3 regions of the Streptomyces sp. NPDC091682 genome follow, and region 2 is predicted to be linked to each of the others. Evidence: riboswitches for the same ligand, from Rfam matches in the RefSeq annotation. Region 2 holds a riboswitch; each other region holds the start of a gene.

Region 1 (7,476 bases), on a different contig from region 2:
CATGAGAGACTGGTCTAGACAACCGTAAGAACCTGAAGGGCATCACCATGGCAGAGCGCCGCGTCAACGTTGGTTGGGCCGAGGGCCTGCACGCTCGTCCCGCCTCGATCTTCGTCCGTGCGACGACCGCTTCCGGCGTCCCGGTGACCATCGCGAAGTCCGGCGGCGACCCCGTCAACGCCGCCTCCATGCTGGCGGTCCTGGGCCTCGGCGCCCAGGGTGGCGAGGAGATCGTCCTCGCCTCCGAGGCCGAGGGTGCGGACGCCGCGCTCGACCGCCTCGCGAAGCTGGTCGCCGAGGGTCTCGAGGAGCTCCCCGAGACCGTCTGACCCTTCGGGTTCCACTTCACGCGCGAAGCCGCGGCCCCCGATCCGGGGGGCCGCGGCTTCGTCGTTCGCCAGAGCCCGGACCGAGGAGCCGAGCCGGACCCCGCCCCGGGGACGGTCGCGCGCTCGGGGCGACCCGGGAGCCGGGCTCCGGGCCCGCCCCATGCGCTCACCCCGCGGGACCGCGGGACCGCGCACCACGAAGAAATCCCGCTCGGCGAAAAAGGCCCGCCGAAATCCAGCCCGGCGCACGCCGAATTAAGCTCGGCCAGAATTCCGCACGGGGAATTGTTTCAACCCAACAACCCAACACAGACCGGCCACCGTACGGCGAATTCGAGCGATCCCACCCTTTGTATACGGCTCCTGTTAATGTCGGCCGCTCGACATGTTTACGGCAGGTTGCGAAGTGCTCACCGCCGGGCGGCGCCGCAGCCGGTGCGCCCCCGCCGCACGGTCGGCGTGGACCGCGGTCAGCGCCCGCGCCCGTTCGGCGTCGCCGCGCGCCACCGCGTCCACGATCGCCCCGTGCTCCGCCCAGGACTCCACGGGCCGGGCCGGCGCCTCCACCACGTACATCCACGCGATCTTGTGCCGCATCTGCGTGAGCAGCGCGATCAGCCCGGGGCTGCCGGAGGACTGTGCGAGCGTCTCGTGGAACCAGCCGCCCAGGGACCGCAGGTCCTCGCCCTGGCCCCGCCTGGCCCGCTCCTGCCCCAGCCTGACCAGCCCGCGCAGCACCTTGAGGTGCGCGTCGGTGCGCCGGCGGGCGGCCCTCGCGGCGGCGAGCGGCTCCAGGAGCATCCGCAGCTCCAACAGGTCCGCGGCCTCCTGCTCGGTCGGCTCCGCCACACAGGCCCCCGCGTGCCGCCGCGTGGTCACGAACCCCTCGGACTCCAGGGTCCGCAGGGCCTCGCGCACCGGGACGCGCGAGACCCCGTACCGGCGGGCCAGCACCTCCTCGGTCAGCCGGCCGCCCGGCTCGAACACCCCGGAGACGATGTCGTCGCGGATTGCCGTGCATACCGCGTGCGCAGGAATACGCAAGACCGAACCTCCGCCTATTTCCGACTGCCACCCTCATTGCACGCACATGCGCGTGCTGCGACTCTATTGCAACACACGATAATTTCCGAGAGCGGCCGGAAATACGAAACATTTGCACAAAGACGCAACACACAAAGACCCCGGCTCGGGGAGCCGGGGTCTTCGGTGAAGCGGTGCGAGGCGGTGTCAGAGGCTGACGCCGTGCGAGCGCAGGTACGAAATCGGGTCGATGTCCGAGCCGTACTGCGAACCCGTGCGGGCCTCGAAGTGCAGGTGCGGGCCGCTGGAGTTGCCGGTGGAGCCCGACAGGCCGATCTGCTGGCCCGGGGTGACCTGCTGGCCGACGGAGACATTCAGCGAGGTCATGTGCCCGTACTGGGTGTAGGTGCCGTCGTTGTGCTTGATGACGACGTTGTTGCCGTACGCGCCGCCCCAGCCGGCCTCGACGACGGTACCGAGGCCCACCGCGTGGACCGAGGTGCCGGAGGCGGCGTGGAAGTCGATGCCGGTGTGGGAGCCGGAGGACCACATGCCGCCGCCCGCGTGGTACTGCGTGCTGACGTACGAGCCGTCCACCGGGGCGACGAAGGTGTTGAGGCGCTTGCGCTCCTCCTCGCGGGCGGCGCGCTCGGCGGCCTCGCGCTCGACCTTCGCCTTGGCCTCGGCGAGGCGCTTGGCCTCCGCGGCCCGCTGCTTCGCGTCGGCCTCGGCCTGCGCCTTGACGGCGTCCTGCTCGGCGACGCGGTGCTGGGACTCGGCCTGGTCGGCTATGTCGCCCGCGAGGTCCTCGGCGACGACCACGGCACCCAGGCCGTTGTCCTGGCCGATGGTGCTGCTGTGGTTGTCCGCGGCGAAGGCCGGGCCGGCGAGGGAGCCGACGACGCCCGTGGTGGCGATCGCGGCGATACCGGCGTAACCGGCGGTCTTCTTGCTCAGGCGGCTGGAGCCACGGTGCTTACCGGTACCAGCGGGACGACTGCCAAGCGCCATGAAGGGGTTGATCCTTTCCTTCCTTCTCGCCTACCGGGTTAGCTGACGGGTTCGGAGCAGGAAGGTCTCCTACGGACCTCCTCTTGCGAGGGGGTCCGATTCACCCCAGGGACTCATGTGGGTCCCCGGCTCCCCAGGCTCGCGCCTGACGGGGACTCGGCGATCGCTGTCCGGTGCCGCGGGTGCGGCGAGTACAACTGACGGGCAGCACGGCCGACGCTAGGCGGATCATCAGTCAATCGCCAAACAGACACGGCTTTTTGTTGCGTACGCCACACCGCATACAAGCAACCTCGCCATTAAACGGACAAAAGGGGTTCCGGAGACAAGTCGCCAGAACCCCTTGCTGAAACCTTCAGCCGACCCTCAATGAGCCGTCATCCGCCGGTCAGTTGGAGACGACCGTGACCTCTCCGATCCCCAGGGCCCGCACGGGCTCCTCGATCAGCGCCGCGTCGCCCACCAGGACGGTGACCAACCGGTCCGCGGGGAAGGCCTGGACGACCGCCGTGGTCGCCTCCACCGTGCCCGTCGCGGCGAGCTGGGCGTACAACTGCGCCTGGTAGTCGTCCGGCAGTTCTTGCTCGACCTGATCGGCGAGGGTGCCTGCGACCGAGGCCGCCGTCTCGAACTTCAGCGGGGCCACGCCCACCAGGTTCTGCACGGCGACATCGCGTTCGGCGTCGGTCAGACCGCCCTCCGCGAGGGTGCGCAGCACCTTCCAGAGGTCCTCCAGCGCCGGTCCCGTGTTCGGGGTGTCCACCGAGCCGCTGATGGCGAGCATCGAGGCGCCCTTGCCGTCCGCGGTGGAGCGCAGCACCTGGCCGAAGGCGCGCACGCCGTAGGTGTACCCCTTCTCCTCGCGCAGCACCTTGTCCAGGCGCGAGGTGAGGGTGCCGCCCAGGCAGTACGTGCCCAGCGCCTGGGCCGCCCACACCCGGTCGTGGCGGTCCGCCCCGATCCGCCCGATCAGCAGCTGCGTCTGGACCGCGCCGGGCCGGTCGACGATGACCACGCGGCCGGTGTCGTCGGCGGTCACCGGCGGCACCGGGAGGGCGGCGGCCGTGTTGCCCGTCCAGGTGCCCAGGGTGTCCGCCAGCACGGCGTCCAGGTCGATGCCGGTCAGGTCGCCGACGACCACCGCGGTGGCGGTGGCGGGGCGCACGTGGGCCTCGTAGAAGGCGCGCACGGCGGCGGAGTCGATCCGGGCGACCGTCTCCTCGGTGCCCTGGCGCGGCCGGGACATCCGCAGGGTGGCCGGGAAGAGCTCCTTGGAGAGCTGCTGGGCGGCGCGGCGCTGCGGGTTGGCCAGCTCGTGCGGGATCTCGTCGAGCCGGTTGCGCACCAGCCGGTCGACCTCGGCGTCGGCGAAGGCGGGGGCGCGCAGCGCCTCGGCGAGCAGGCCCAGTGCCTTGGGCAGCCGGGAGGCCGGGACCTCCAGCGAGACCCGCAGGCCGGGGTGGTCGGCGTGCGCGTCCAGGGTGGCGCCGCAGCGCTCCAGCTCGGCCGCGAACTCCTCGGCGGAGTGCTTGTCGGTGCCCTCGGAGAAGGCCCGCGCCATGATGGTCGCCACGCCGTCCAGGCCCTCGGGCTCGGCGTCGAGCGGGGCGGCGAGGTTGACCTCGACCGCGACGACCTGCTGGCCCGGCCGGTGGCAGCGCAGCAGGGTCAGCCCGTTGGACAGCTGTCCGCGGTCGGGGGCCGGAAAGGCCCACGGCTGCGGTTCGCCGGCCCGCGGGCGCGGGTGGAAGGTCATCGTGACGGCTGCCGTGTCGCTCACTGCTCCGCCCCTTCGTTCTCGTCGGAGTCGTCGGACTCGTCGTGCTGGTCGGACTCGTCGGCCGCGAGCGGCTCGTAGACGAGCACCGCGCGGTTGTCCGGGCGCAGTCGGGCCGCGGCCACGGCCTGTACCTCCTCGGCGGTGACGTCGAGGACGCGCTGGACGGCGGTCAGCGCCAGCTGCGGGTCGCCGAACAGCACCGCGAAGCGGCACAGTTCGTCGGCGCGGCCGGCCACCGTGCTCAGCCGGTCCAGCCACTCGCGCTCCAGCTGTGCCTGGGCGCGCTCCATCTCCTCGGCCGTCGGGCCCTCGGCGGCGAACCGCGCGAGCTCCTCGTCCACGGCCGCCTCGATGGCGGGGATCTCGACCCCGCTGGAGGTCTTGACGTCCAGCCAGCCCAGCGAGGGGGCCCCGGCCAGGCGCAGCATGCCGAAGCCGGCCGCGACGGCGCTCTGGTCGCGGCGCACCAGCCGGTTGTGCAGCAGCGAGGACTCGCCGCCGCCCAGGATGGTCAGCGCCACGTCCGCGGCGTCGCACTCGCGGGTGCCGTCGTGCGGCAGCCGGTAGGCGGCCATCAGCGCACGCGCCGGGACCTCCTCGACGATCTCCTCGCGCAGCTGCTCCCCGATGACGTCGGGCAGCGATCCGTCGCGGGGCGGCTGCTTGCCGTCGTGCGCGGGGATGGTGCCGAAGTACTTCTCGACCCAGGCGAGCGTCTGCTCGGGGTCGATGTCCCCGACGACCGAGAGCACCGCGTTGTTCGGCGCGTAGTACGTGCGGAAGAAGGTGCGCGCGTCCTCCAGGGAGGCGGCGTCCAGGTCGGCCATGGAGCCGATCGGGGTGTGGTGGTACGGGTGGCCCTCGGGGTACGCCAGGGCGGTGAGCTTCTCGAAGGCCGTGCCGTAGGGAACGTTGTCGTACCGCTGACGGCGCTCGTTCTTGACGACGTCGCGCTGGTTCTCCATGGACTCGTCGTCCAGGGCGGCCAGCAGCGACCCCATCCGGTCCGCCTCCAGCCAGAGCGCGAGCTCCAGCTGGTGGGTCGGCATCGTCTCGAAGTAGTTGGTGCGCTCGAAGCTGGTGGTGCCGTTGAGGGAACCGCCGGCGCCCTGGACCAGTTCGAAGTGCCCGTTGCCGGGTACGCTCGCCGATCCCTGGAACATCAGGTGCTCGAAGAGGTGAGCCAGGCCGGTGCGTCCCTTGACTTCGTGGCGCGAGCCGACGTCGTACCAGAGGCAGACCGCGGCGACCGGGGTCAGGTGGTCCTCGGACAGCACCACGCGCAGGCCGTTGGCCAGCCGGTGCTCGGTCGCTGTCAGGCCGCCGGAGCCGGCCTGGGCTGTGGCCGTGTGACCCATGGGCATGTGGTCCCTTCGATCGCGATGCAGAGATTTCTTATCGACCTGCCACTGTATGCAAGCGCGCCGACCGCCGGATAAGTTCCCGGGTCACTCCCCCGCACTCCGTCCGGGGGACCCCCGGGGTCGGAGTCGGCGTTGTCGGTGCGTCGGGCCACAATGGTCCGCGTCGTACCCTCGCCGGACACCACAAGACCGCCAGACCCAGCCAGACCCCCCGCCCGACACCCAGCACACCCCATTTTGGTTAAGGAGCCGCGCAGCGATGGCCCGCCGCAGCACGAAGACCCCGCCGCCGGAGGATTTCGAGGAGAAGATCCTCGACATCGACGTCGTCGACGAAATGCAGGGCTCCTTCCTCGAGTACGCGTACTCGGTGATCTACTCCCGTGCCCTGCCCGACGCCCGGGACGGCATGAAGCCGGTGCACCGGCGCATCGTCTACCAGATGAACGAGATGGGCCTGCGCCCCGACCGCGGCTACGTGAAGTGCGCCCGTGTCGTCGGCGAGGTCATGGGCAAGCTCCACCCGCACGGTGACGCGTCGATCTACGACGCCCTCGTGCGCATGGCCCAGCCCTTCTCCATGCGGCTGCCGCTGGTCGACGGCCACGGCAACTTCGGCTCGCTCGGCAACGACGACCCGCCGGCCGCGATGCGTTACACCGAGTGCAAGATGGCCGACGCCACCTCGCTGATGACGGAGTCGATCGACGAGGACACCGTCGACTTCACCGCCAACTACGACGGCCAGGAGCGGGAGCCGGTCGCCCTGCCCGCCGCGTACCCGAACCTGCTGGTCAACGGCGCGTCCGGGATCGCGGTCGGCATGGCCACCAACATGCCCCCGCACAACCTCGGCGAGGTCATCGCGGCCGCCCGCCACCTGATCCGGTACCCGCAGGCGGACCTCGAGGCGCTGATGCGCTTCGTACCGGGTCCCGATCTGCCCACCGGCGGCCGGATCGTCGGGCTCTCGGGCATCAAGGACGCCTACGAGAAGGGCCGCGGCACCTTCAAGATCCGTGCGACGGTGGCTGTGGAGGACGTGACGGCGCGCCGCAAGGGCCTGGTCGTCACCGAACTGCCCTTCACGGTCGGCCCCGAGAAGGTCATCGCGAAGATCAAGGACCTGGTCGGCTCGAAGAAGCTCCAGGGCATCGCCGACGTCAAGGACCTCACCGACCGCTCGCACGGCCTGCGCCTGGTCATCGAGATCAAGAACGGCTTCCACCCGGAGGCCGTGCTGGAGCAGCTTTACAAGCTGACGCCGATGGAGGAGTCCTTCGGCATCAACAACGTGGCGCTGGTGGACGGGCAGCCCCTGACGCTGGGCCTCAAGGAGCTGCTGGAGGTCTACCTCGACCACCGCTTCGAGGTCGTCCGGCGGCGCAGCGAGTTCCGCCGCACCAAGCGCCGGGACCGGCTGCACCTGGTCGAGGGCCTGCTGGTGGCGCTCCTCGACATCGACGAGGTCATCCGGCTCATCCGGGACAGCGACAACTCCGCGCAGGCCAAGTCCCGGCTGATGGAGCGGTTCTCGCTGAGCGAGATCCAGACCCAGTACATCCTGGACACGCCGCTGCGCCGACTCACCCGGTTCGACCGGATCGAGCTGGAGTCCGAGCGCGACCGGCTGACGGGCGAGATCGACGAGCTGACCGGGATCCTGGAGTCGGACAGCGAGCTGCGCAAGCTGGTCTCCGCGGAACTGGCCGCGGTCGCGAAGAAGTTCGGCACCGAGCGCCGTACGGTGCTGCTGGAGTCCGCGGGCACCGCGGTGGCGGCCGTTCCGCTCGAGGTCGCGGACGACCCGTGCCGGGTGCTGCTGTCCTCCACGGGCCTGCTGGCCCGCACGGCGAACGGCGAGGCGCTGCCGGAGGAGGAGGGCGGCGCCCGCGCCAAGCACGACCTGATCGTCTCGCAGGTCGCCGCGACCGCCCGGGCCGATGTCGGCGCGGTCACCTCGTACGGG
Region 2 (7,476 bases):
AGACCGCGCTGCGCGCGGCGGCCCGCGCCTACCGGGACGCGATCCGGGCGGCCGAGGGCGTGGCGGAGCCGGGCGAGTAGGGGACCTTCCTCGAGGGGGCCTTCCTTCAGTACGCCTTCGGCGCGCGGGCCGACGGGTCGTGCCAGTGGGGCGCCCGGGGGTCGAGGAACCACTCGCCGAATCCCAGCGGGCGCTCCCCGTACGCGGGGCCCCGGGCCGGTACGGCGTCGTGGAAGAGGCGGCCGGGGCGGGCGCCCAGCTCCTGGAGGAGGTGGGCGGTCTCGTCGATGAACTGCGGCGGACCGCTCAGGTAGACGTCCTGGTCCGGCCACAGCCCCCGGTTGCCCAGGGCGGTCGCCAGCCGGTCGGTGGCCTGGTTGCGGTGGCGCCCCGGGGCGGGCGTGATGTAGGTGACGGCGAGCCAGGCGCAGCTGGCGGCGAACGCGTCGATGAGCGGGCGGTCGTAGAGGTGCGCGCCGTCCCGGGCCACCACGAAGAGCCGTACGTCCTGATCGCAGGGACGCTCCGCGAGGTCCTCCAGCAGGGCCCGGATGGGTGCCCAGCCGGTGCCGGCGGCGATCAGGCTGACCGGGCGGTCCGCGCGGCGGAAGGTCAGCTGCCCGCCGGCGGCGCTGAGTCGCAGCAGGTCGCCCGGCCGGGTCTCGCGGACCAGGGCGGTGCTCAGGCGCCCCTGTTCGACCCGGCTGACGTGCAGGTCGAGGGTGCCGTCGGGGCGGGGGGCGTTGCCGATGGAGTAGGTGCGCCAGGTCGTCGGGAACCGACCGCTGCTCACGCTCGTGTACTGGCCGGGGAGATAGGGGAAGGGGGCGTGCGGCCGTAGCGTCAGGACGCCTATGTCCGGTCCGTACTGGAGGTGGCGCACGACCTCGGCGTCCCACCACGGTGGGTCCTCGCTCGCTTCGGCGCCGGCCGTCATCGCGTCGGCCATCACCTGGTAGGCCTCGGCCCAGGCCTTCTCGACCGGTGGGGTCCAGGCCGCGCCGGAGGTCTCCGCGAGTGCGGCGAGCAGGCTGGCGCCGACGGCCGCGTAGTGCTCGGGGCGGACCAGGAACTTGCGGTGGTCGCGTCCCAGGTCGCGCAGGTAGGGGCCGAGGGTCTCGTCGTCCATGTGGGCGATCACGTGGGTGAGCGCGGCGAAGAGCCGGTCCCGCTGGCGTTCCATGTCGTGGAGGGGGTCCGGGAAGAGGGCGCGGATCGCGGGGTTGTGCCAGAAGAGGTGGGAGTAGAAGAACTTGACGGCGTGCTCGGCCCGTCTCTCCACCACCGCGAAACTGCTTTTCAAGATCCTGACATCCACAAAACCGAAAGTAGGAATGTCGGAGAAGTTGACGTCAAGGGATGGCCGATCTACGGACAGCCGCGACTAACCGGCTATATCGGATGGGGTCTCGGCGCCGGGATACGGTCATCAGGTGCACGAGCAGACCTCCGGAACCCCCGCCGAAACCCCCGCGGACACTCCCGCCGACACTCCTTCCGCCGAGGGCCCCACCCTCTTCGACTGGGAGTTCGCGACCGACCCCTACCCGGCGTACGCCTGGCTGCGCGAGCACTCCCCGGTGCACCGCACCAAGCTGCCCAGTGGGGTCGAGGCGTGGCTCGTCACCCGGTACGCCGATGCCCGCCAGGCCCTCGCCGACCAGCGGCTCAGCAAGAATCCGGCGCACCACGCCGAGCCCGCGCACGCCAAGGGCAAGACCGGGATCCCGGGGGAGCGTAAGGCGGAGCTGATGACGCACCTGCTCAACATCGACCCGCCCGACCACACCCGGCTGCGGCGACTGGTGTCGAAGGCCTTCACCCCCCGCAGGGTCGCCGAGTTCGCCCCGCGGGTGCAGGCGCTCACCGACCACCTGATCGACCAGTTCGCGGGGAGGGGCGAGGCCGATCTCATTCACGAGTTCGCCTTCCCGCTCCCGATCTACGCCATCTGCGAGATGCTCGGGGTACCGCGCGAGGACCAGGACGACTTCCGCGACTGGGCCGGCATGATGATCCGCCACGGCGGCGGTCCACGTGGTGGGGTGGCCCGGTCGGTCAAGCAGATGCGGACCTACCTCGGTGAACTCATTCATCGCAAAAGGGATGATCTGGGCGATGACCTCATTTCCGACCTGATTCGGGCGAGCGATCACGGCGACCACCTGACGGAGGGCGAGGCCACCGCCATGGCCTTCATCCTGCTCTTCGCCGGTTTCGAGACCACCGTGAACCTCATCGGCAACGGGGTCCACTCCCTCTTCATGAATCCGGACCAGCGCACCCGCCTCCAAGACTCCCTCGCCGCCGGCGACCGCGGCCTGCTGGAGACCGGCATCGAGGAGCTGCTCCGCTACGACGGCCCCGTGGAGCTGGCGACCTGGCGGTTCGCCACCGAACCACTGACTCTCGGAGGCGAGGACGTCGCGGCGGGCGATCCGGTTCTCGTCGTCCTCGCCGCGGCCGACCGGGACCCCGAGCGCTTCGCGGACCCGGACACCCTCGACCTCTCCCGGACCGACAATCAGCACCTCGGGTACGGCCACGGCATCCACTACTGCCTGGGTGCCCCGCTCGCCCGACTCGAAGGGCAGACCGCACTCGCGACTTTGCTGACGCGTCTACCTGATCTGGAACTTGCCGTTCCACCCCAAGACCTGCGCTGGCGCGGAGGGTTGATCATGCGAGGACTGCGCACTCTTCCCGTTCGATTCACGGCTCAAAACAGTTGCGCGAAAGCTGATTAAAAGTCAGGTTCGGCCTTGACTTGTGACAATCGTTCGAAGGCCGCTAGGTTCTGCCGTTACCCCGCTGTTATATGCGAAAGGTGATCCCTCATGCTCTCCGGGAACGGCCGTCACAGACGCCCCCGCCAGGTCCCCGCGCTGGTCGTCACAGCCGGAGTCACTGGCTCCGCGCTGGCCATGCCGCTGTTGGCCGCCACCAGCGCCACTGCCGCCGACACGTCCACGTGGGACAAGGTCGCCGAGTGCGAGAGCGGCGGCTCGTGGAGCGCGAACTTCGGTAGCGGCGCCTACGGCGGACTCCAGTTCACCCAGGAAGAGTGGCAGAGCGCCGGCGGGCTCGACTTCGCCGAGCGCCCCGACCTGGCGAGCCGTTCCCAGCAGATAGCCGTGGCCGAGCGGGTGCTCGGCTCGACGGGGCCGCAGGCCTGGCCGCTGTGTGCGGCCTCGGCCGGCCTGGTCAAGGAGAGCCCCGCCGCCAAGGTGGACCCCGGTCTGCCCGGCAGCCAGAGCCCGATCGCCCCCGCGCCGTCCCGCCCGGACGACGCCGTTCCGTCCACCGGGGGCGGCAAGCCGTCCACGGACTACGGGTCGCCGACCCCGGCCCCGGCTGCGAGCCCGTCCAGCACCCCGTTCCTGATTCCCGACGCCCCGTCCGTCGGGCTGCCCGTCATGCCCGCGCCGGACGTCCCGACGACGCCTCCGGTCGACCCGACCGCTCCGGTCCAGCCGGGCGGCCCGACCGGCACGCCGGCCCCCGTCGACCCGACGGCGCCGACGCAGCCGGTGGACCCGACCGCGCCCACCACCCCGCCCGTCACGCCGGGACTGCCCCCGGTCGACTCGACGGCCCCCGCGAACCCGGAGGTCCCGCAGACCACCGGCGCCACTCCTGTCGAGGGCAGCGGCAAGCACCGCGGTGCGCCCGAGGGCGAGTCGACGGCCCCGTCCGGTGCCGCATCGGACCCCACTTACACGGTCCAGGCGGGCGACAGCCTGGCGACCATCGCGGTTGCCAAGGGCGTAAAGGGGGGCTGGAACGGTCTCTACCAGGCCAATGAGCAAGTCATCGGCGGGGACGCCGACCTCATCAAGCCCGGCCAGAACCTGGATCTAACCCCGCAATAAGGACAGTTCAGTTATCCGGAAAGAGTCGAATGTCGGATTTCTATAAGTGAGACATGTGTCTCTTCCGGTCAACTGGCGTGTCCCGCCTCGGGGCTTCCGCAAACCCCGCCCTCACCTGCGCAAACACCCCTGCAGGGGGCGCAAGTAGGGGCCGTTTCTCCCCGATGTTCGTCGTTGAACATCGGGGAGAGACCTGTCTACCTTCTGAATCGCTCGCCACCGCGAGCTCCTTCGACCGCATCGCCGAATCCTGCCGGCGGACGGGGGGAACAGTCGTCGCGTCAAGCGCCGAAGGCAGGAGCGGGGGAACCAAGGTAGGTGCCGGGAGCGGCCGTTGAGAGACGGTCACGCAACCGGCTTGGGGTTAAGACGTGCGCTAGGTCGCACGGCCGGGCAACTCACTCGCCCGAACCCGACAGCTCACCTCGTAGGCGTCGGTGAGGAGAACTCCATGCTGCTTTCCGGCAAGGGCAAGCACCGTCGCGGTACTGCAATCGAGCGGTCTGTTCGGATCGTCACGCTCGCCGGTGTCGCCGGTGTGGCCGTGGCCGCCCCCCTGATGGCCGCGGGCACCGCCAGCGCCGCCACCACGTCCGAGTGGGACAAGGTCGCGCAGTGCGAGTCGGGTGGCAACTGGGCCATCAACACGGGCAACGGCTACTACGGCGGTCTGCAGTTCTCGCCCTCCACGTGGGCCGGGTTCGGTGGCAAGTCGTACGCCGCGCAGGCCAACCAGGCCTCCAAGTCGCAGCAGATAGCCATCGCCGAGAAGGTCCTCAAGAGCCAGGGCAAGGGCGCCTGGCCGTCCTGCGGCAAGGGCCTGTCGAACTCCGCCTACAGCGGTGGCGGCTCCGAGACCCCGGCGTCGTCGAAGCCCCAGTCTAAGCCGCAGTCCAAGCCGCAGCCGAAGGCCGAGACGAAGAAGGTCGAGACGAAGAAGGTCGAGACCAAGGCCGCGCCGAAGCAGGAGACCAAGCGCGCCGAGGCTCCGACCACCCGCTCCGAGCGCACCGAGGCTCCGGCCGCGCCGAAGACCGGCAACGGCTCGTACGAGGTCAAGTCGGGCGACACCCTGGGCACCATCGCCGAGGCCAACGGCGTCAAGGGCGGCTGGCAGCAGCTCTTCGAGCTGAACAAGGACATCGTCTCGGACGCCGACCTGATCTTCCCGGGACAGAAGCTGAAGCTCAGCTGAACACTGCGGTAGAGCCGCAGGAACGTGTACGCGGCGTCAGCTGACCCCGTGCAGGATTTCCACCGCCCGGCGCGCGCCCCACGCGCCGGGCGGTGCTGCGTGCGGCCCCCGAACGTCGATGATCAAGCGATGTATGTCCCGGAAGAGGGGTATTCGAGCGCTTTTTCGTCCCAGGGTCCGGGCGGTCGGGCGGCCCAGTGCCCGGAGCCGGTTAGGCTCTAGGCGGCAAGGCCATCCCACGGCCTGACACGCCACCGCACACTCAGCGTCACATCCCAGAAGGAGATGCTCGTGCCGTCCATCGACGTCGTCGTAGCCCGGGAAATCCTGGACTCCCGAGGCAACCCCACGGTCGAGGTCGAGGTGGGCCTCGACGATGGCAGCACCGGCCGTGCTGCAGTTCCGTCCGGCGCCTCCACCGGTGCATTCGAGGCCATCGAGCTGCGTGACGGTGACCCCGACCGTTACTTCGGCAAGGGTGTCGAGAAGGCCGTCCTCGCCGTCATCGAGCAGATCGGCCCGGAGCTCGTCGGCTACGACGCCACCGAGCAGCGCCTGATCGACCAGGCCATGTTCGACCTGGACGCCACCGACAACAAGGGCTCGCTCGGCGCCAACGCCATCCTCGGCGTGTCCCTGGCCGTCGCGCACGCCGCGTCCGAGGCCTCGGACCTCCCGCTCTTCCGCTACCTCGGCGGTCCGAACGCGCACCTGCTGCCCGTTCCGATGATGAACATCCTCAACGGTGGGTCGCACGCCGACTCCAACGTGGACATCCAGGAGTTCATGATCGCCCCCATCGGCGCGGAGTCCTTCTCCGAGGCGCTGCGTTGGGGTGCCGAGGTCTACCACACCCTCAAGAAGGTCCTGCACACCAAGGGCCTCTCCACCGGCCTGGGCGACGAGGGCGGCTTCGCCCCGAACCTGGAGTCCAACCGCGCCGCGCTCGACCTCATCATCGAGGCCATCAAGCAGGCCGGCTACACCCCGGGCACGGACATCGCGCTCGCGCTCGACGTCGCCGCGTCCGAGTTCTACAAGGACGGCCAGTACGAGTTCGAGGGCAAGTCCCGCTCGGCCGCCGAGATGACCGACTACTACGCCGAGCTCGTCGAGGCGTACCCGCTCGTCTCCATCGAGGACCCGCTGTTCGAGGACGACTGGGACGGCTGGAAGACCATCACCGACCGCCTCGGCGCCAAGGTCCAGATCGTTGGTGACGACCTGTTCGTCACCAACCCGGAGCGTCTGGCCCGCGGTATCGAGGAGGGCTCCGCGAACGCCCTGCTCGTGAAGGTGAACCAGATCGGTTCGCTGACCGAGACCCTGGACGCCGTCGAGATGGCCCAGCGCAACGGCTTCAAGTGCATGATGTCCCACCGTTCCGGTGAGACCGAGGACGTCACCATCGCCGACCTCGCCGTCGCCGTGAACTGCGGTCAGATCAAGACCGGCGCCCCGGCCCGCTCGGACCGCGTCGCCAAGTACAACCAGCTGCTGCGCATCGAGGAGATCCTCGACGACGCCGCGGTGTACGCGGGCCGCTCCGCCTTCCCGCGCTTCAAGGGCTAATCACCCCCCTGAGGGGCTGGCCTCCGTACGTCCCCGCACTCGGTCCCGTACCGTGTGCGGGGACGTATTGCGTAGTGCGTACCTAGGGGAGGCGGACCAATGGCCGGGAACCGGGATCGGTTCTCCACCTTCTCCACCGCGACGAGGCTCAAGCAGCTCGGCGAGCGGACCGCCGCCCACGTCTACCGGTCGCAGTCGCGGCGCCAGGTCCGCCGCAGCCGGCTCACCGGCCGCGCCGCGCTCCTGGTGCTCGTCCTCTGTACGCTGGTCGTCGCCCTCGCGTATCCGATGCGCCAGTACGTTTCCCAGCGCTCGGAGATCGCGAAGCAGCAGCGGGCCGCCGCGGCCGCGCGGGACCGCCTCGAGCGGCTCCGTGACGAGAAGGCCCGCTGGCAGGACGACGCCTACGCGGAGCAGCAGGCGCGCAAGCACCTGCACTTCCTGCGCCCGGGGGAGATCGGCTACATCATGAGCGACCCCGGGGCCCAGTCCCCGCAGCCGCACCGGACCGGCCACGCCGGCTCCGACCGCCCCTGGTACTCCAACGTCTGGGACGGCGTCGACAAGGCCGACCGCCCCGGCGAGTGATCCGTACCGCCGTACCGCAGCACCCATCCACGAGAACGAAGAGACTTCCTCCAGGCATGCAGACGCCCCCGCCCCAGACCGACCGGACCGAGCCGACCGACGCGGACATCGAGGCGTTCGAGCAGCAGCTCGGCCGCCCGCCGCGCGGGCTGCGCGCCATCGCGCACCGCTGCCCCTGCGGGCAGCCGGACGTGGTGGAGACCGCCCCGCGGCTCCCCGACGGCACCCCCTTCCCGACGCTGTACTACC
Region 3 (7,476 bases), on a different contig from region 2:
TCGAGTTCCACAACGACACCTACCCCGACATCGACGACACGGCCGAGGTGGTCCTCGCCCTGCGTCGGATCAAGCACCCGGACCCGGCCCGCGTCGAGGCGGCCATCGCCCGCGGGGTGTCCTGGACCCTCGGCATGCAGTCGAGGAACGGGGCGTGGGGCGCCTTCGACGCGGACAACACCAGCCCCCTTCCCAACAAGCTGCCCTTCTGCGACTTCGGCGAGGTCATCGACCCGCCCTCGGCCGACGTCACCGCCCACGTGGTGGAGATGCTCGCGTTCGAGGGCCGCGCGGGAGACGCCCGGACCCGGCGCGGCATCGCCTGGCTCCTCGACGAACAGGACGCGAGCGGAGGCTGGTTCGGACGCTGGGGCACCAACTACGTCTACGGCACCGGCTCGGTGGTCCCGGCCCTCACCGCCGCCGGGATCTCCCCGGGGCATCCCGCCATCCGGCGGGCCGTGCGCTGGCTGGAAACCGTACAGAACGAGGACGGCGGGTGGGGCGAGGACCAGCGTTCCTACAAGGACCGGTCCTGGGCCGGGAAGGGCGCCTCCACGGCCTCGCAGACCGCCTGGGCGCTGATGGCCCTGCTGTCGGCCGGTGAGCGCGAGGGCAAGGCGGTGGAGCGGGGCATCGCCCACCTGGTGGAGACCCAGCAGGAGGACGGCACCTGGGACGAGCCGTACTTCACCGGTACCGGTTTCCCGTGGGACTTCTCCATCAACTACCACTTGTACCGTCAGGTCTTCCCGCTCACCGCGCTCGGCCGCTACCTGTACGGGGAACCGTTCGCCCCGGCCGGAGCGCACCCGGCAGCGGCCGGGGAGTCGTGATGCCCGCCGCCGGCGGGGACCGGGCCCGCAGGCCCGACCCGCTGCTGGTGGCCTGCGCGCTGCGCATCGAGCAGGCGGCGCTGCGCAGTGCCTGCCGCGGCCCCGCGCGCGGACCGGCCGGCGGGCACGTCCTGCTGCGCACCGGGATGGGCCCGCGCGCGGCCGAGCGGGCCGTCGGCCGGGCACTGGAGCGGCCGGGAATGGACCTCGCCGCCGTCCTCGCGACGGGATTCTGTGCCGGACTGGTCCCCGGCATGCACCCCGGGGACCTGGTCATCGCCGAGGAGACCCGGGACCCGCTGGGGGCCGTCACGTGCACCGGCAGCGCCCTGCTCGCCGAGGCACTGGCCCGGGCCGTCCCGGGCCGGACCGTGCACCGCGGTGCACTGACCGGATCCGACCACGTCGTTCGCGGCCAGGAGCGCGCGCACCTGCGCGCCACCGGCGCCATCGCGGTCGACATGGAGTCCGCGGCCACCCTGTGGACCGCCACCCGGGGCGGCGGTCGTCCGGTTGCGGCCGTCCGGGTGATCGTGGACGCTCCGGAGCACGAGCTCGTCCGCATCGGCACGGTTCGCGGGGGAATATCGGCCTTCCGTGTCCTGCGTGCCGTACTGCCCGCGTTTCATGAATGGCACCGTTCGTTGCTGCTCCCCAGGAGGTGAGCCAGATGGCCATGCCGCTGCGCCAGTCCATCAGGGTCGGGACGTATCTTCTCGAACAGAAGCTCCGCAAGCGCGAGAAGTTCCCGCTGATCGTCGAACTGGAACCGCTCTACGCCTGCAACCTGGCCTGTGAGGGGTGCGGGAAGATCCAGCACCCGGCCGGGGTGCTCAAGCAGCGCATGCCGGTCGCCCAGGCGGTCGGCGCCGTACTGGAGTCCGGTGCGCCCATGGTGTCCATCGCGGGCGGCGAGCCCTTGATGCACCCGCAGATCCACGAGATCGTCCGACAGTTGGTGGCGAGGCGGAAGTACGTGTTCCTCTGCACCAACGCGATGCTGCTGCGCAAGAAGATCGAGAAGTTCACCCCCTCCCCGTATTTCGCTTTCGCCGTGCACATCGACGGCCTGCGCGAGCGCCACGACGAGTCGGTGGCCAAGGAAGGCGTCTTCGACGAGGCGGTCGCCGCCATCAAGGAGGCGAAGAGGCGCGGGTTCCGGGTGACCACCAACTCCACCTTCTTCAACACCGACACCCCGCAGACGATCATCGAGGTGCTCAACTACCTCAATGACGACCTCCAGGTCGACGAAATGATGATCTCGCCGGCCTACGCCTACGAAAAGGCACCCGACCAGGAGCATTTCTTGGGCGTCGAGCAGACCCGAGAACTCTTCAGGAAGGCCTTCGCGGGCGGCAACCGGCGGCGCTGGCGGCTCAACCACTCCCCGCTCTTCCTGGACTTCCTGGAAGGGAAAGCCGATTTCCCCTGCACGGCCTGGGCCATTCCGAATTACTCCCTCTTCGGCTGGCAGCGCCCTTGCTATCTGATGAGCGACGGCTACGTACCGACGTACCGCGAACTCATCAACGACACCGACTGGGACAAGTACGGCCGCGGAAAGGACCCGCGCTGCGCGAACTGCATGGCGCACTGCGGCTACGAGCCGACCGCCGTCCTCGCCACCATGGGCTCCCTCAAGGAGTCCCTGCGCGCGGCCCGCGAAACGATCGCCAGCAACCGGGACACGTCGGCATGAGCGGGCGGCCAGGGGAGGAAGGGGGCGGCCGGGCCCCGGGCTTCGACCTCGGTGCCCTGCTCGCCGAGCGCGGCGCGGAGCGGTACGAGCTGCACGCCCGGCACCTCAACCACCAGCTGCCCCGCATGCTGCGCACCATCGGCTTCGACAAGGTCTACGAGCGGGCCGAGGGCGCCCACTTCTGGGACGCGGAGGGCAACGACTATCTGGACATGCTCGCCGGGTTCGGGGTGATGGGCCTGGGCCGGCACCACCCGGTCGTCCGCCGGGCCCTGCACGACGTCCTGGACGCCCAGCTCGCCGACCTGACCCGGTTCGACTGCCAGCCGCTACCCGGTCTGCTGGCCGAGAAACTGCTCTCGTACAGCCCGCACCTGGACCGGGTCTTCTTCGGCAACAGCGGCACCGAGGCGGTGGAGACGGCCCTGAAGTTCGCCCGGTACGCCACCGGGCGCCCCAGGATCCTCTACTGCGACCACGCCTTCCACGGGCTGACCACGGGCTCCCTCTCGGTGAACGGGGAGGGCGGCTTCCGCGACGGCTTCGCACCGCTGCTCCCCGACACGAGGATCGCGCTCGGGGACCTCGCGGCGCTGGAGCGCGAGCTGAAGCGCGGGGACGTGGCCGCCTTCGTCGTCGAGCCGATCCAGGGCAAGGGGGTCCTGGCCGCCCCGCCGGGGTTCCTGCTCGCCGCGCAGGAGATGCTGCACCGGCGGGGGGCGCTGCTGATCGCGGACGAAGTGCAGACCGGGCTGGGACGTACCGGGGACTTCTACGCGTACCAGCACGAGCCGGGTGTGGAGCCGGACCTGGTGTGCGTGGCGAAGGCGCTGTCGGGCGGATACGTCCCGGTCGGCGCGACCCTGGGCAAGGACTGGATCTTCAAGAAGGTCTACTCGTCCATGGACCGGGTGCTCGTGCACTCCGCGAGCTTCGGTTCCAATGCCCAGGCCATGGCGGCGGGTCTCGCGGTCCTGTCCGTCATGGAGGACGAGGAGGTCGTGGCGAACGCCCGGGCCACGGGCGACCTGCTGCGCGGGCGGCTCGCCGCGCTGGTGGACGAGTACGAGCTGCTGCACGAGGTGCGGGGCCGCGGGCTGATGATCGGCATCGAGTTCGGCCGGCCGTCCTCGCTGGGCCTGCGCAGCCGGTGGACCATGCTGCAGGCGGCCCGCAAGGGGCTCTTCGCGCAGATGGTCGTGGTGCCCCTGCTGCAGAAGCATCGGATCCTCACCCAGGTCTCCGGGGACCACTTGGAGGTGATCAAACTGATCCCGCCGCTGATCGTGGACGAGGCGGACGTGGACCGGTTCGTCGGGGCCTTCCGCGAGGTCATGGACGAGGCGCACGGTGGGTCCGGGCTGATCTGGGACTTCGGCAGGACACTGGTGAAGCAGGCCGTCGCGGCGCGCTGACGGCCCGCCCACCCCGTGGGGGGAAGCCGTTCCCCGCCGCGTCAGACCAGGAGCCGGTCGCGCAGTCGGTCGAGGGTCTCGGGCGTCAGTCCGAGGCCCTCCGCCAGGTAGCGGTCCACCCCGCCCCAGATCTCGTCGATGGTGTCGAAGGCGGCCACCAGGTACTCGGCGCGGGCGTCGAAGAGCGGCGCGAGCAGCTCCATCACCTCGGGGGAGCGGGCGGCCGCCGACTCGTCGGTGCGGCGCACGCGGTAGCGGCGGTGCGGGGCGTTCGACTCCAGGTAGTCCGCCACGATCGCCTCGCGTTCCACGCCCAGCGCGAGCAGGGTGACGGCGATCGACAGGCCGGCCCGGTCCTTGCCGGCCGCGCAGTGCATCAGCGCGGGGACGCTGTCCCCGGCGAGGGCGTGCACGACCCGACCGTGTTCGGCGGTGCGCTGCCGGATGATCTCGCGGTACGAGTTCGACATCCGGGCGGCCGCCTTGCCGTCGCCCAGGATCTCGCGCAGCTGCGCGAGGTCGCCGTCGCGGACCAGCCGCCAGAACTCCCGTCCGTCGGCCGGGTCCGAGAGCGGGATGTTGACGTTCCGGACGCCGGGCAGCTCGACGTCCGGTCCCTCCAGCGCGTGGTCGGCGACGTTGCGGAAGTCGAAGATGGTGTGGAGACCGAGCGAGGCGAGGAACTCTGCATCGCTTTCGGTGGCATGTGCGAGATGTCCGCTTCGGAACAGTCGTCCCGTCCTGACCGTTCGTCCGTCAGAAGTCGGCAATCCGCCCACATCGCGGAAATTGCGCACTCCGGACAGCTCCGGCTCCTGTATCTGCTGGGTCAAAGCAACTCCTCCGCCACGTCCTGGGCCCTCTGTCCGAATTACGCTACTTGGCGCCAACTTGCCATATCCGGAGGCGAGATCGGGCACGTCCCCGTGAGCCAGATCATACGGTGACCGTGAGTGCCTGATCGCTAAGGGCGAATGGCCCCGTCGGGGCGGTCGTTGGCGGTGGGGAATGGACGCAGGGTGACGGTAATTCCGGCGGTCCCTCATGCCTGTTATTCCGTCAGGGAATTCACGGCTTGTTCCCCGCGGCCGCAAGGGATTACCTTCGCGATCGATCCGGGTGGACCGCCAAATCCTGCCGCCTCCCGGAAACCGCATCCGACCTATTCGCGCGGCAGGAGCGGGGGAACCAGGTAAGCCGCCGACCCGGAGATCCATTCGCCGGGACGGCTCGGGGTGAAGACGTGCATGTCTCCTACATGTACGTCCGGACATCTCCAGTCCGAACCCGACAGCTCACCTCGCAGGCGCCGGAGAGGAATTCGTCATGCCTGCAAAGGGTAAGCACCGCCGCCCCAAGTCCCTTTCCCTTTCCCGCGGTTTCGCCGTCGCCGGAACCGGTGGCGCGGCCCTCGCGCTGCCGCTGATCGGTGCTGCCGGCGCCCACGCGGCCGGCGCCCCGGCCACCGCGACCGCGGTGACCCCCGCGGTGGCGCCGCAGGCCCCCGCCGCCCTGCAGGCGGCCCCCGTCGCCGCCGTGCAGGCCGCCCCGACCGTCTACACCGTCGTGCCGGGCGACTACCTCTCCAAGATCGCGGCCGAGCGCCACCTGTCCGGCGGCTGGGAGCAGCTGTACGCCGACAACCGCGAGGCCGTCGGGGGCAACCCGTCGCTGATCCACCCGGGCCTGAAGCTCCACCTCGGCGGTCCCGGCGCGCCGGCGCCCGCCGAGGCCGAGGCCGGCCCGGCCCCCGAAGCCGATGCGGAGCAGGCCGCGCCGGCCGCGCCGAAGCCGGCCCGCAAGCAGGCCGAGCAGGCTGCCCCGGCGCAGCCGGAAGCCGCCGCCGAGCCCCGGGCCGAGGCCCCCGCCGCCGCGCCGCAGTCGACCGCCGGCTTCGTGGCGCCGGTCAGCGGCGGCATCTCCACCCAGTACAAGGTCGCGGGTGCCATGTGGTCCTCCGGCTATCACACCGGCGTCGACTTCATCGCCGCCATGGGCACCACCGTCAAGGCCGTCGGCGCGGGCACCGTGGTCTCCGCCGGTTGGAGCGGCTCGTACGGCAACGAGGTCGTCATCCGGCACGCGGACGGCAAGTACTCCCAGTACGCCCACCTGTCCCAGCTCTCCGTCTCCTCCGGCCAGAGCGTCACCGCGGGGCAGGCCATCGGCCTCTCCGGGTCCACCGGCAACTCGACCGGCCCGCACCTCCACTTCGAGATCCGTACGACCCCGTCCTACGGCTCGGACATGGACCCGATCGCCTACCTCCGCTCCAAGGGCGCGAGCCTCTGACGGCACCCGCCGCAGGAAGGAGCAGACACGCGTGGGGCCGGGACCCGAGGGGGGTCCCGGCCCCATGTGTACTTATTCCTTATCCCCGACGTGGTACAGATCACGGTCCGTCAACCCCTCATTACGTTGGCGTAGGTTGGTTACGGGAGTGAAGGATGGGTTCTCGTGGCAGCGACGACGACGAAACTCAAGACCATCGGCTCGTACGCGGCGATCGGGGACAGCTTCACCGAGGGCGTGGGGGACCCGGGACCCGGGGATTCATTTCTCGGCTGGGCGGACCGGCTCGCCGTGCTCCTGGCCGATCAGCGCGAAGAGCACGACTTCCGGTATGCGAATCTGGCGGTGCGGGGGAAGCTCCTCGACCAGATCGTGGCCGACCAGCTTCCGAGGGCCAAGGCCCTCGCACCGGACCTGGTGACCTTCTGCGCGGGCGGCAACGACATCATCCGGCCCGGCACCGACCCGGACGACGTGGCGGAGCGGTTCGAGGCGGCCGTCGCCGACCTCACCGGGGCCGTGGGCCAGGTCATGATCACCACCGGCTTCGACACCCGGGGCGTACCGGTGCTCAAGCACCTGCGCGGCAAGGTGGCGACGTACAGCGCGCACGTCCGCGCCATCGCCGACCGCTACGACTGCCCGGTGCTCGACCTCTGGTCGCTGAAGTCCGTACAGGACCGGCGGGCCTGGGACACGGACCGCCTGCACCTCTCGCCCGAGGGGCACACGCGGGTCGCGCTGCGCGCCGCGCAGGTGCTCGGGCTGGACGTGCCGGCCGACCCCGACCAGCCGTGGCCCCCGCAGCAGCCGCGCGGCTCGGTGGACGTCACCCGGGACAACATCCAGTGGGCGCGCGAACACCTCGCGCCGTGGATCGGCCGACGGCTGCGCGGGGAGTCCTCCGGGGACCACGTGGAGGCGAAGCGGCCGGACCTGCTGCCGCTGTAGCGGGCGAGGAGCCGGAAGCGGAATCCTTCGGGGCCGGTGTGCGTTGGGATGGTCGTAGAGCACGACCATCCTGACCCCATCCTCCCTGGAGGCGCTTTGACCGGCTCCCGTCCCCTGCGTCCGCGGCTGCGTGCCCTGCGGCCCGAAGCCTTCGGTGCGGACCCGTCCGGTGCCCGGCTGGAGCGGATCCGCCGTTCGCCGAACTTCGCCGACGGCGTCTTCCAGAACCCGGTCGGGGCCCGGAACCGGCCCTCGGGGTCGATGGCGGAGTTCGCGAAGA

What was found. Region 2 has a riboswitch for cyclic di-AMP ahead of ACIQK6_RS35610 (transglycosylase family protein). Riboswitches for the same ligand answer to the same signal wherever they lie in the genome.
Positions count from the first base shown of each region.
Region 1: another riboswitch for cyclic di-AMP. It lies ahead of ACIQK6_RS22505 (peptidoglycan DD-metalloendopeptidase family protein); the one in region 2 lies ahead of ACIQK6_RS35610 (transglycosylase family protein).
Region 3: another riboswitch for cyclic di-AMP. It lies ahead of ACIQK6_RS25770 (LysM peptidoglycan-binding domain-containing M23 family metallopeptidase); the one in region 2 lies ahead of ACIQK6_RS35610 (transglycosylase family protein).

Region 1 covers NZ_JBIVTH010000009.1:266,873-274,348, reverse strand. The annotation lists gene ACIQK6_RS22515 (HPr family phosphocarrier protein) at 48-329, shown strand; gene ACIQK6_RS22510 (GntR family transcriptional regulator) at 696-1,373, opposite strand; gene ACIQK6_RS22505 (peptidoglycan DD-metalloendopeptidase family protein) at 1,560-2,363, opposite strand; cyclic di-AMP (ydaO/yuaA leader) riboswitch at 2,376-2,535, opposite strand; gene ACIQK6_RS22500 (pitrilysin family protein) at 2,752-4,119, opposite strand; gene ACIQK6_RS22495 (pitrilysin family protein) at 4,140-5,501, opposite strand; gene ACIQK6_RS22490 (DNA topoisomerase IV subunit A) at 5,767-7,476, shown strand, end outside.
Region 2 covers NZ_JBIVTH010000023.1:35,156-42,631, forward strand. The annotation lists gene ACIQK6_RS35590 (nucleoside triphosphate pyrophosphohydrolase) at 1-80, shown strand, start outside; gene ACIQK6_RS35595 (globin domain-containing protein) at 107-1,303, opposite strand; gene ACIQK6_RS35600 (cytochrome P450) at 1,434-2,747, shown strand; gene ACIQK6_RS35605 (transglycosylase family protein) at 2,838-3,872, shown strand; cyclic di-AMP (ydaO/yuaA leader) riboswitch at 4,149-4,321, shown strand; gene ACIQK6_RS35610 (transglycosylase family protein) at 4,324-5,067, shown strand; gene eno (phosphopyruvate hydratase) at 5,359-6,639, shown strand; gene ACIQK6_RS35620 (septum formation initiator family protein) at 6,739-7,227, shown strand; gene ACIQK6_RS35625 (DUF501 domain-containing protein) at 7,284-7,476, shown strand, end outside.
Region 3 covers NZ_JBIVTH010000011.1:272,670-280,145, reverse strand. The annotation lists gene shc (squalene--hopene cyclase) at 1-836, shown strand, start outside; gene ACIQK6_RS25790 (1-hydroxy-2-methyl-2-butenyl 4-diphosphate reductase) at 836-1,501, shown strand; gene hpnH (adenosyl-hopene transferase HpnH) at 1,507-2,538, shown strand; gene ACIQK6_RS25780 (aspartate aminotransferase family protein) at 2,535-3,953, shown strand; gene ACIQK6_RS25775 (tyrosine-protein phosphatase) at 3,995-4,786, opposite strand; cyclic di-AMP (ydaO/yuaA leader) riboswitch at 5,079-5,275, shown strand; gene ACIQK6_RS25770 (LysM peptidoglycan-binding domain-containing M23 family metallopeptidase) at 5,280-6,245, shown strand; gene ACIQK6_RS25765 (SGNH/GDSL hydrolase family protein) at 6,411-7,196, shown strand; gene ACIQK6_RS25760 (MBL fold metallo-hydrolase) at 7,293-7,476, shown strand, end outside.